Regions from separate parts of the Pantoea phytostimulans genome, predicted to be linked through region 4. Evidence: predicted binding sites of a transcription regulator. Region 4 holds the regulator's gene; each other region holds the start of a gene.
What was found. Region 4 encodes LexA, which represses DNA repair genes until DNA is damaged. Its sites were predicted from a motif close to TNCTGTATGTACATACAGNA; they were not measured.
Positions count from the first base shown of each region.

Region 1: a site for LexA is predicted at 1,281-1,300, ahead of dinB (DNA polymerase IV). Genes of this name have one in related genera too.
Region 2: a site for LexA is predicted at 1,906-1,925, ahead of ACF2G4_RS18755 (YebG family protein). Genes of this name have one in related genera too.
Region 3: a site for LexA is predicted at 1,362-1,381, ahead of ACF2G4_RS02455 (DNA translocase FtsK 4TM domain-containing protein). Genes of this name have one in related genera too.

Region 1 covers NZ_CP173698.1:8,246-11,457, forward strand. The annotation lists gene ACF2G4_RS00040 (class II glutamine amidotransferase) at 1-356, shown strand, start outside; gene dpaA (peptidoglycan meso-diaminopimelic acid protein amidase) at 327-1,067, opposite strand; gene dinB (DNA polymerase IV) at 1,313-2,368, shown strand; gene ACF2G4_RS00055 (sugar ABC transporter substrate-binding protein) at 2,631-3,212, opposite strand, start outside.
Region 2 covers NZ_CP173699.1:55,734-58,945, forward strand. The annotation lists gene ACF2G4_RS18750 (Fic family protein) at 378-1,496, shown strand; gene ACF2G4_RS18755 (YebG family protein) at 1,548-1,889, opposite strand; gene ACF2G4_RS18760 (SIR2 family protein) at 2,093-2,887, opposite strand; gene ACF2G4_RS18765 (non-canonical purine NTP pyrophosphatase) at 2,884-3,212, opposite strand, start outside.
Region 3 covers NZ_CP173698.1:512,293-515,504, forward strand. The annotation lists gene trxB (thioredoxin-disulfide reductase) at 1-306, opposite strand, end outside; gene lrp (leucine-responsive transcriptional regulator Lrp) at 829-1,323, shown strand; gene ACF2G4_RS02455 (DNA translocase FtsK 4TM domain-containing protein) at 1,442-3,212, shown strand, end outside.
Region 4 covers NZ_CP173698.1:3,394,407-3,397,618, forward strand. The annotation lists gene plsB (glycerol-3-phosphate 1-O-acyltransferase PlsB) at 1-349, opposite strand, end outside; gene ACF2G4_RS15865 (diacylglycerol kinase) at 478-846, shown strand; gene lexA (transcriptional repressor LexA) at 953-1,567, shown strand; gene dinF (MATE family efflux transporter DinF) at 1,676-2,998, shown strand; gene ACF2G4_RS15880 (CsbD family protein) at 3,172-3,212, shown strand, end outside.

The DNA of each region.
Region 1 (3,212 bases), 600 kb from region 4:
TGCATAAGCTGGCGACACGTTATCCGCGCACACCAGGTAACTGGCCTGCGGTATTTCGTTATATCGGTGAATTAGCCGGCGAGCTGCGGCAGAAAGGCGTGTTCAATATGTTGCTGTCAGACGGACGTTATTTGATGGCGTTCTGTTCCACCAATCTCTTTTGGATCACGCGCCGTGCGCCGTTTGGCCGTGCGCAGTTGCTTGATCAGGATGTTGAGGTTGATTTTCAAGAACACACTACTGCCAATGACATCGTGACGGTGATAGCGACGCAGCCGTTGACAGGAAATGAAACCTGGCACCGGATAGTGCCAGGTGAATGGGCATTATTCTGCCTTGGAGAGCGCCAGGAATGATTTGGACGCAGCTTCGGGATTGGTTATCACCGGGCTGTTGTTCATGACATATTTACCGCTGGTCACGTTAACCGTGGGTGGCTGGTGGTATTTGTCGAAATACGCATAGCCCGGTTGCAGCTCACGCCAGAAATTGGCGTAGGTTGAGTAACGATGACGCTGCATGTTGCTTTCAGTCATGCGGAACGGATAGATGCTAATGCTCACCTCTGGTTGCCCATTGCGCAGCGCCGCATCCACATAATTAAAAATTTCATCCATGTAGGCGTTGGTCATGGCGTAACAGCCAATCGATTTGCAATCACCGTGGATCATCAAATAGTTGCCGTTGTAGCCCTGATCGCGATCATATTGGTTCGGAAAACCAATGTTAATAGCGCGATAGAAGCGGCTATCGGGCTTCAGCTGATTCAGCTTAACGTTATAAAATCCTTCCGGGCTTTTGAAATCGCCTTGACGACGTTTCGGGCCGAGGCCGCCAGAAAAATTACAGATGCGATAGGTGTCCAGTAGACGGTATTCATTACCGATTTTACCGTACAACTCTAACGTACGTTCTTCCTTGAAAATCTGGATATAAACTGGCGTGCCGAGTAACTGTTTCTTTAATTCTTTATTCACCGGCGCCAGTTGTTGAACGGGTTCAGGTGTCATTGCCATGCTGAGGGCTGGCATCAAAATCATCGCAAACAGGAGTGCGATTTTGCCCATGCTGTGTGTACCTTGACGTGAAGAAGAACAATGACGCCGAACAGCGTCTCTGCTTGCATTATCGGAAAACTCCGCTACCGCTGCGCAACATTAACATTGTCTGTTTTTTTAGCAAGACTATGTCCTGGAAAATGGCAGTTTCCTAAAGGGAATACGGCCAAAAATTTGTAAACTTTAATGCCTCGCTCAACAAATATTGCAGTTACTTTTGCCGACTGTATACTTATCCAGTATTGGAGGAGGGTATGCGCAAGATTATTCATGTTGATATGGACTGCTTTTATGCCGCGGTTGAAATGCGTGATGATCCCTCATTACGCGATATCCCTATCGCTATTGGCGGTAGCCGTGAACGCCGTGGCGTAATCAGTACCGCCAACTATCCTGCCCGAAAATATGGTGTGCGTAGCGCAATGCCTACCGGAATGGCGCTGAAATTATGCCCTCATTTACGCCTGTTACCGGGCCGCTTTGCTGCTTATAAAGAAGCATCAGCGCAAATTCGCGACATCTTCTTGCGTTATACCCCGCTCATTGAACCGCTTTCCCTGGATGAAGCCTATTTAGATGTCACCGACAGCCTGCACTGTCACGGCTCCGCTACGCTGATCGCTAAAGATATCCGCGCCACAATCTATCGTGAAACCCAGTTAACCGCGTCTGCGGGCATTGCGCCGATTAAATTTCTCGCCAAGATTGCTTCCGATTTGAATAAGCCAGACGGGCAATATGTGATTACACCGCCAGAGATGGCGGGGTTTTTATTGACATTACCGCTGGCAAAAATTCCCGGTGTGGGCAAGGTGTCCGCAAAGAAGTTGGAAGAGATGGGCCTGCATACCTGCGGCGATGTGCAGAAAGCAGATTTGGCGCAACTGTTAAAGCGGTTCGGTAAGTTTGGTCGCATTCTTTGGGAGCGCAGCAACGGCATTGATGAGCGTGGCGTGGTGGTGGAGCGTGAACGCAAGTCGCTGGGCGTAGAAAGAACGCTGGCGGAGGATATTGAGAGTTGGGAAGCCTGCCTGACCATCATCGATTATCTCTATGAGGAACTGGATCGCCGTTTGACGCAGATCCGACCCGATAAATTAATCGCTCGTCAGGGCGTTAAATTAAAATTTAACGATTTCCAGCAGACGACGCAGGAACACATTTGGCCGGTGCTGAACAAGGAAGATATGATTGCGGTGGCGCGTAAAACCTGGGACGAGCGGCGGGCGGGAAGAGGCGTTCGGCTGGTGGGATTGCACGTCACGCTGGTGGATCCGCAGCTTGAACGGCAGTTGCTGTTGGGTTTGTAGTTTAGGGGAATGCGCGCGCTGTCCCTCATCCTAATCTCTTTAGGTTAGGCGTCGTTTATCCCTCACCTAGGTCCCCATAAGTGCGAGGTCGTTTGTCCCCCACCTCAATCCTCCCCCATAAATGGGGGAGGAAGATGCTGCTTTATGTGAGTATTGAAGCTGTATGTGGCAGCGTCTCCTTCCCCTGTCAAAACGGGGGAAGGCCGGGATGGGGGACAAACGACCCCAGACTCAATAAGACCAGGGAGGGACAAACGACTTCTTACTTCTTATATTTCGCTTCCAGCGTGGCAAACCACGGTGCAACGAAATCGTCGTTGCTGCCCCAGCCCGGAATGATTTTGTTCAGCGAAGCCACGTTAACCGCACCTTGCTGACTGTTGAGCTGCTGCTGAGAAATCGAAGCGGCTTTAAATTCGTAAGTCGCGGGCGTTTCTTCACCGGCAATCTTTTTCGCCACCAGACGCATATTCACGGCGCCAATGGTTTTTGGATCCACCGCGAACGTTTGCACCCACGGGCTACCTTTCTCACGCATCAACTGCAAATCCTGGTTTGAGACGTCAATGCTGTACAGCTTGATCTCGGTACGACCATTTTCCTGCAGCGCTTTGTATGCGCCCTGACTAAAGGCATCCCATGCGCCCCAAATAGCATCGATCTGACCTTTTGGATACTTCGCCAGAATAGCGCCGATTTTATTGGCGGTATCGCCCTGTACGTCCGTAGAAACCGCACCAATCGATTCCAATTGATGAATGCCCGGGTTGGCTTTCAGTAATTTTTCATACACCACCTGACGACGTTCCATTGCGGGGAATCCGGCCACCCAAAGCTTAACGAT
Region 2 (3,212 bases), on a different replicon from region 4:
ACCGGAAAACTTAAATCCGCCGACAACGCTTTTTTTTGATCTACAACAACAAACGTTATCCGCACTACTGTCAGTTTATGTAAACGGTTTTCAAACCACGAAACGACAGCAGGAGAAGATAATGATGACGGGCAAAGTCGGGTTAGCAGGCGCGCTGGTGGTATGGCTGGTTTATGTGATCTGGATGGTTCAGTTCTACTCGAGCACCTTCACGCAATTCACACATTAATCTCAAAACAGGGCCTTCGCGTCCTGTTTCTCTTTCCTCTTTGAATTTTTCTCGCTCGCACATGAGCCAATAAGCCCCTATAATCGACTCATATTTTGAGCCGAATGACACTCTCTATTCGGCTCATACCGATAAGATGAGCCGTTTGATGACAACGTTATGGATTTGGCAACACCCCGATTGGCCACAGTTTACCTGGCAAGATGCACAACTCCTGCCGCGGCTTCGCCATGCTCAGCAACTGCGTGGCACGTTATTGGGCCGCGCAAGCCTGCAATCGGACGATGAATCGCAAACGCTCGATACCTTGCTGGCTAATATTCTCTCCTCTTCTGCCATCGAAGAAGAACGCGTTAACGCGCAATCGGTGCGTTCATCGCTGGCGCGGCGTTTAGGTGTTTCCGAAGAACAACCTTATCCCATATCCGACCGGTCTGAAGGATTGGCGGCGATGATGCTTGATGCCATCAATAATCGCGATCGACCTTTAACACTCAAGCGCTTGTACCAATGGCACCATTGGCTCTTTCCACAGGATGGATGGTCAATCCATTCGCTAAGCGTCGGTGCGCTTCGCGGCAGCGAGCCAATGCAAGTGGTGTCGGGACGCCTTGACCGACCAACGGTTCACTTTGAAGCGCCGCCGCGTGCGGGACTGGAACATCAGCTCGACGCGTTTATGACATGGTTTAACCAAAGCCGGGAGAATGTATTACTCGACCCGTTGTTACGCGCTGCCATTTGCCATCTGTGGTTTGTTACGCTTCATCCGTTCGATGATGGTAATGGGCGCATTACACGTGCATTAACAGATTTGGCGCTAGCGCAAGCGGATAGCCAAAGCATTCGGCTTTATGCCATGTCTTCAGCCATATTGGCAAAACGCGCCGACTATTATCGGGTGCTGGAAAAAACGCAGAAAGGCGATCTGGATATCACCGGCTGGCTGATGTGGTTTCTGGATATTCTGGAAGAAAGCCTGAATCAGGCGATGCTCAGCGTTGAGCGTACACAACTAAAAGCCCGATTCTGGCTGCGCCATCAAGGGTTGGGTTTGAGTAAAGAACAGGTGAAAGTGCTCAATCGATTACTGGACGGCGGCGAACAGGGTTTTGAGCTAGGCATTAGCGCCAGTCAGTATCAAAAAGTCGCCAAAGTGAGTAAATCGACGGCTACACGTCATTTAGCCGATCTGCTGGAAAAAGAGTGTCTTTACAAGCTGGAAGGCGGAGGTAGAAGTACGCGTTATCAGGTTCGCAGGGTTTAGAAAGGCAGAAACAAAAACGCCGTCAGCTTATTACTCACGGCGTTTCGGTCATCAAGCCGCTTTAACTGCGCGAACTTTTTTGGTGCTGGTTGCTTCTTCAGCAACCTCTTCATGATCATCTTTCTCTGCGACAGTAATGTCTGCAGAAGGCGCCGCTTCAGGCAGTTTGCTGGTACGGAGGATATGCTGCACCGCATCTTTTTGCTCAGCAATCAGCAGGCCCAGCGTTTCAGCCTGGGTTTCATCCAGTCCAGGTTGATGCTGCAACAGCCAGTCAGTGAAGGCTTCGGCCATATCGAGCATTTTGTCGTAGGCATCGGCCTCTTTCTTGTTGGCAAACGTCATCTTCTCTTCACCCTTTCTGACGACTACAAATTTTGTTTCGACAGCCATTTTCTTGCCTCTCTGATACTGTGAATATATACAGTATAACACGCCGTTTTTTGTTTTCCACTAGAGAATAACATCTTAAAACGGCACACCCATGCATCTTCTAAAACCCAGGGTGCTCGCCGATTGCGCAATGATGATCAGACGCAGGGTTTATACGATAAAACGCCCTGCATATCTCTATAATGGCTGCGCTAATGGAATTGTTAGGCCAATAACGCTTCAAGAAAATCCGCCAACGCTTTGCGGGGATCATCCTCTTCCGACACGATCATCTCAATGCCCCATTGTCCCAACACCTCTTTTGCTACCGGATTGTTGCGATTGGTAAACAGGTAGGATTTAGGCCGCGCGGTCGCCAGGCCGGTGCGGCCCCACATTTTGGTCAGACGATAAAACAGCAGACGAATGTTAAAGTCGCTGATGCTATAGCCAACGAACAATACCGAGTTGCCCATCACGTCGTGCGTCAATTTGATATCCAGCGGGGAATCAAAATAGAGCCGTTCAAAGTAGCTGCTTTCGTCCAGCACAATCGACGTATCATCGTCGAAATCACCATGCAGCTTAATGATGTGGCGCTTATCTTCCGTCAATGAGACTAAATCAGCTGCATTCGCGACCTTAAAATAAGGGACGCCGTGCGCTTCGTGTGCCGCTTCGAGCCAGCGATCGTAATTAGTGGTATAGATACGAGAGAAATTGCCTTGCGTGATCATGGTATGAATTTCGGAAGAACGAACATCAATATCAGGCCGATGCCATTCACGATCCATCCAACTGCGTAACGGGCCCAGCGAGCCTTTTTTCTGCTTGTAATATTCCGCCAAGGAAAGGTGCGTGCCGTAGGTGTTGAATATTTTAGGATCGTAGCCCAACTCGTTGGCGAGATGGGAAATTAACTCATGCCATTCCGGCAAGCCAAGGTTACGTGAGATACCGGCACCAGCAAAAAGAATCAGTTTTCCAGAATCGTAGGCGCGTTTTAATTCAGGTTTCATGCTACTCCCCGCGCAGTTTTTAAAAAGTTAGCAAAGCGATCCAGTGCGATGCGGCGCATGGAAATCTCATTTTTCTTGTCACCCATCTCGGCAAAGGTCTGATCATGACCCTCGGGAATAAAGACACAATCCCACTGAAAGCCGCGCGTACCCGCAGGTTTGGCCGCGATGGTGCCGCGCAGTTCGCCGGAAAATTGATACATTTTTCGACCGTCACAATAGCCCAGCACGGTTTTCGCCGTGACGCACTGGCTATCCAGCCCCTGAACCAGCGCAGTGAAGCGTTCAGCGTCTAAGCGGTTCCAGAAAATGCGTGTCAGACCGG
Region 3 (3,212 bases), 1.1 Mb from region 4:
AGCGCTGTCACCGGTCAAACGGAAAGGACGATTCTGTAAATCGACAGTGTGAATGTGGTCAAAAATGATTTCAGTATTAAATTTCTCAGCATGCTCATGCATGCGTTCCATCAGAGATGGACCTGTCAGATCGTGCGGGTCACCCGGCCAGTTTTCAACTTCTGTCGTGGTGGTTAACTGACCGCCTTTTTCAAGCCCAGTAATTAAAACCGGATTCAGGTTGGCGCGTGCAGCGTAAACGGCTGCGGTATAACCCGCTGGACCGGAGCCCAGAATGAGTAACTTACTGTGTTTTGCCGTACTCATGCTTTCCTCAGTTTCATTCGGCTGACATAGCCTGCGATTGTAGGGAATATCCTGATGGAATGACAAGGCTTGCACGATTTTGTTAACGATAGCTGCAAATGGCGTAGACGATGATGATAGTTTCCGCCTCTCCTTTGCGCCAAAAGGGGGCAAAAATCGGCTTTTTGTGGTGCAGCTGTTCAAAAATACTCATTTAAAAACAGTTACCCAGAGGACTGTCTGGCATCTTGTACTGGATTTGGACATTTTACTTTGACAATCGCCTGCGCATTTGCGAAAACAGTGTCAGAAGCGAAGAATGTTAATCGGATCAAAACAGGGTTTAATGCCTCGTTTTGCGCGCAACACCGAATAAAAGCAGCCTGACATTGGTAATGACGCATGATGTGGACAGACAACATGCGTCATGCGGATGAGTGCCTTAACGCACAGGCTCTACAACTTCACTTCAAAAATGCCCCGAACAATGAGCGTTTTCAGGGCGTGGCAGGTAAAGGGAAGGAATTAAGAGAGACAATAATAATGGTAGACAATAAGAAACGCCCCGGGAAAGACCTCGACAGAATCGACAGAAATATTCTGAATGAACTGCAGAAAGATGGTCGTATTTCAAACGTGGAACTTTCCAAACGCGTAGGATTATCGCCTACGCCGTGTCTTGAGCGTGTGCGCCGCCTTGAGCGTCAAGGTTTTATCCTGGGCTACACCGCACAATTAAACCCGCATTATCTGGATGCATCACTGCTGGTGTTCGTTGAGATTACTCTGAATCGTGGCGCGCCAGATGTGTTTGAGCAATTTAACGCCGCTGTACAAAAACTTGAGGAAACTCAAGAGTGTCACCTCGTTTCGGGTGATTTCGACTACCTGCTTAAAACGCGTGTACCTGACATGTCTGCCTATCGCAAACTGTTGGGCGAAACCTTGTTGCGTCTGCCAGGCGTTAACGACACGCGTACTTATGTGGTGATGGAAGAGGTCAAACAGAGCAATCGTCTGGTGATCAAAACTCGCTGATGCGGGGCAGGTGCAAAACCTGTGGGATTTCGGTACACTCCTGTGAATTCATACAGGACCAGCGTCGGGAGTGCCCGACGCTGTTGCTTCATACTTTACAGGCACCTGGAGAGTTCTCTTGAGCCAGGAATACACAGAAGATAAAGACGTTTCGTTACAATCGCTGAGCAGTGGACGCCGTCTACTCGAAGCGTTGCTCATCCTGGTGGCGCTTTTTGCCATTTATTTGATGGTTTCATTGGTCAGTTTTAATCCTTCCGATCCAAGCTGGTCGCAAACGGCCTGGCATGAACCCATTCACAACATTGGCGGCAGCGTTGGCGCCTGGCTTGCTGACACCTTACTTTTCATTTTTGGTGTGATGGCTTACGCCATTCCGCCGGTCATTCTGGGGCTGTGTTGGATCGCTTTTCGTCAGCGTGACAATCAAGACTACTTCGACTATTTCGCGGTTGGCCTGCGTTTGATTGGTGTTTTGGCGCTGGTAGTCACCACCTGCGGCATGGCTGCTTTGAATGCTGATGATATTTGGTATTTCGCTTCCGGCGGTGTGATCGGCAGCCTGGTCAGTAATGCCATGGCGCCTTGGTTAAATCCTGCGAGTGGAACGTTAGCATTGCTGTGTGTCTGGGCAGCGGGTGTCACGCTCTACACTGGTTGGTCATGGCTGACCATTGCGGAGCGCATTGGGGGTGTGGTCATGGGTGTATTAACCTTTGCCAGCAACCGGTCGCGCCACGATGAGCCATGGCAAGAAGACGAAGAGTATGAGGCTGAACACGCATCGACCTCCCGTTCACGTGCTATTCAGCATGATGACGATGAAGAGGATATTTTGCTGGCGGCGCCACGTAATGTGGCTGCTGAAAGCGTGCCCGCTGAAGAAGCTGTCTCAGCTGAAGATGTTCTCTTGTCAAACCAGGATCCCTTGTTAGCGAAAGCGGCTGCAGCAACCAGCGCAGCTGTTGCTACAACTGTGGAAGCTGCGCACGTCGAATTAGCGCCATTACCTGCCGTTGCGCCAGTTTCTTCAGTTGCTGTGCCATCAACAGTTGCACCTGCCGTAGCAGCACAGGTTTCTGCACCGATAAACAATGGCCAACCTCAGGTTCAGACTGCACCAGAAGCGTCGCCGCCGCTTTATCGGTTTGAAATTCCAGAAGATAAACCTGCTCAAGCACCGCCGTTTACCGCCTTTGAAGATAACGAGCCGAAGATGGGCAACTGGCGTGAAAGCGCATCTTCAATGCCAGAAACACCTTCCGCAGTAACGCGAGTAGCAGCGACAGCCGCTGCCGCTGCATCCGTTGCAACAAGAACAACCCCTACATTTGACCTTGCGCCAGAAGTGAATCCTAACCCGCAGGTCAAACAAGGGATCGGGCCTTCGTTGCCGCGTCCTAATCCGGTTAAGTTGCCGACGCGTCGTGAATTAGCCTCTTACGGCATCAAATTACCCTCACAACGCATGGCGGAAGAAAAAGCCAAAGCAGAAGAGTCGAGCACGGTTCAGTCAGGCGTATCTTCAGAACAAAATGCCATCTGGGCACCAGAAGACGAAGAAGCATTGCAGCAGGCAGAACTGCGTGAAGCGTTCCAGTCTGGGCAACAGCAACGCTATGGCGAAAGCTGGCAGCAAGATGAAGAGGATGAAGAAGCGTTACAGCAAGCTTCGCTCGCCCGTCAGTTTGCTGAACAACAGCAGCAGCGTTATGTGCCTGAGCGTGAAGCGCCTGCGGCACCCGTATTTAATCTGGATACGGCTTCCGCCTTTGATTTTTCTCCAATGAAAGATCTCATCGATGATGGCCCAACCGAGCCTCTGTTCACCATTGCTGCTACGCCAGAGCCAGAAGAACCTGCGGTTTCGCATGAGCCGTGGCAGCAAG
Region 4 (3,212 bases):
CCGGATTGTTGCGATGCAAGTCGAGGTAATCATGGAAGATTTTCACCGACTCAACGCTGGGCACAAAATAGGGAAATACGCGCGGGCCATCGTGGATAAAAACGTGGCGTGGAAGCAGCGAGCCATCAATCTCGAGTGGAGAGAGGGGATCGGGCAGATCGTGCTTAATGCACTGCGCGCGTAATGTCAGTAAGTCGGCCTTCGAATCGTACGGCAGAACATACATAATGGGCCGGGTAGGATCCAGACCATGTTCAGAAACGGGATCGGCCGGAATAGCCTTACTCTTTACCAAAAACGAGAGTGGTAAATTCAGTAATTTATAATAAAGTTTACGCCAACCTGACATAGACAACATGAAGCCTCTTGTTAGCAAAGCGCCGCAAGCATACCAGAAAGCGCAGCGAAGATCTGTGGTGGTGCCATTAGCTGGCAGCCCAGACATTGACGTCAATCCGTTGAAAGGGTTCCCATAATATGGCAAATAATGCCACCGGTCTTATTAGAATTGTGAAGGCTGCCGGTTATTCGTGGCAAGGTCTTCGTGCTGCATGGCAATACGAAGCGGCGTTCCGCCAGGAAGCTATCGCCGCGTTAATCGCCATTGCGGTAGCGTGTTGGCTGGATGTGGACACCGTTTCTCGCGTATTAATGATTGGGGCCGTCGTGCTCGTGGTCATCGTTGAAATCCTCAATAGTGCGATTGAATCTGTTGTTGACCGCATCGGGCAGGAGCACCATCCCCTTGCCGGGCGTGCAAAAGATATGGGTTCAGCCGCCGTCTTGCTGAGTATCTTACTGGCCGTTTTCGTCTGGATCGCTTTGCTTTGGTCGCATTTGCGATAGGCTTTCCAGAACCCGTCAAACGGCTGATTATTGCCTGACTTTTGGTTTCCATTTCACCAATACCTGTATATACTCACAGCGACTGTATAAACAACCAGGGGGCGGGATGAAAGCGTTAACCAGCAGGCAGCAGCAGGTCTATGACCTGATTCGCGATCACATCAATCAAACAGGCATGCCGCCAACGCGTGCAGAAATTGCCGCACAGCTGGGATTCCGTTCACCCAATGCGGCAGAAGAGCATCTCAAAGCATTAGCGCGTAAAGGCGTTATTGAGATTGTTTCTGGCGCTTCTCGGGGTATTCGTCTGTTAATGGAAGAAGAAGCCTCGGAAGGTTTACCGCTGATTGGCCGCGTGGCCGCAGGTGAACCGCTGCTGGCGCAAGAACACATTGAAACGCATTACAAAGTTGATCCCGGTCTGTTTAAGCCTTCCGCTGATTTCCTGCTGCGCGTAAGCGGTATGTCGATGAAAGATATCGGCATCATGGACGGTGATTTGTTGGCGGTGCACAAAACGCAAGATGTGCGTAACGGACAAGTGGTTGTCGCGCGTATTGATGATGAAGTCACCGTTAAGCGCTGGAAAAAACAGGGTTCAATTGTTCATCTTCTGCCAGAAAATAACGACTTTGAACCGATTGTGGTCGATACGCGTGCCCAGTCGCTGACCATTGAGGGTCTGGCTGTTGGCGTCGTTCGCAACGGCGAGTGGCTGTAATCTTCCTATAGTCGCTTTTGTTCGCCAGTCTGATGCTATTCTGTCTGCCCAAATTTAGCCGCTGCTGTCTTACCTGCTGATGCAGCGGCGCTGAGCACGGATTTGCGAATGCGTTTTTTGACTGCAACTGATAAAAATCTTTGGCGGCTTGCGCTGCCGATGATCCTTTCTAATATCACCGTCCCGCTGCTGGGATTGGTCGATACCGCTGTTATTGGGCACCTTGATAGTCCTGTTTACCTCGGCGGCGTCGCTGTAGGCACCACTATCACTAGCTTCCTGTTTATGCTGCTGCTTTTCCTGCGTATGAGCACCACCGGTTTAACGGCACAAGCATTCGGTGCGAATGATAAAGCTGCGCTGGCTCGTGCCCTGACTCAGCCATTGATGATGGCGCTTGTCGCCGGCGTAATTTTCATTTTCTTACGCGACCCTGTCAGCCAGCTTGCCACGCATATGATTGGCGGTAATCCGCAAGTGCTGGAGCAGGCAACGCTGTTTATCCATATTCGCTGGCTTAGCGCCCCCGCGATGCTGGCGAATCTGGTGATCCTGGGCTGGTTGCTGGGTGTGCAATATGCGCGAGCGCCGGTGATCCTGCTGGTAGTGGGCAATCTGGTCAATATTTTGCTCGACCTGTGGCTGGTGCTTGATTTGCATTGGGGGGTCGCTGGGGCGGCAACCGCAACCGCATTGGCAGAATATGTCACCCTGGCGGTGGGATTAGCCATGGTATGGCGCGTGTTGAAACTGCGGGGTATCAATATGGCGTTGCTCAAACAGAGTTGGCGCGGAGATATGCGCCGACTGTTACGACTTAACCGCGATATCATGCTGCGTTCGCTCATGCTGCAACTCTGTTTTGCCTCGCTGACCCTGTTAGGTGCCCGTATCGGGCCCAATGTCGTCGCAGTCAATGCGGTATTGCTGATGTTCATCACATTCACCGCTTATGCGCTTGACGGATTCGCCTACGCCGTAGAAGCCTTTGCAGGCGAAGCGCATGGTGCTAAAGATGGCACTAAATTGCTGCGTGTCTGGCGCGCCGCCTGTCGGCAAGCTTTCCTGGTCGCACTTTTCTTCTCATTGATTTACATCCTGTTTGGCACGTATATCGTTTCTATGCTCACTTCAATCGACGCACTACGGCAAATGGCAGATCGCTATCTAATCTGGCAAATCATTATGCCGATAGTCGGCGTTTGGTGTTATTTGCTAGACGGAATGTTCATTGGTGCAACGCGGGGTCGTGAAATGCGTAACAGTATGGCGATTGCGGCGTTAGGCTATTTCATTACCTTACTGACTTTACCGTGGTTGGGTAACCACGCTTTATGGCTGGCAGTCATGGTGTTTCTTGCCTTGCGCGGCCTGTCGTTATGGTGGATATGGCGGCGTCACTGGCAAAACAACAGCTGGTTTACCGCTTAAAATAGGGCGTGGTACAGAACCGCGCTCTACAGAATATTCTGTAATGTTCCAGCAGATCTAAAATCCTCTACTATAATTAACTTTCAATAGCGCACATGAGTAGCGCTTTATATCGATATTATCTTGCATGGCGAGATATAAGTTGAAACCTGAAGGATGACCGGAGGTCTGCTATGAATCACGACGAAGCGAGTGGTAACTGGAAGCAGTTCAA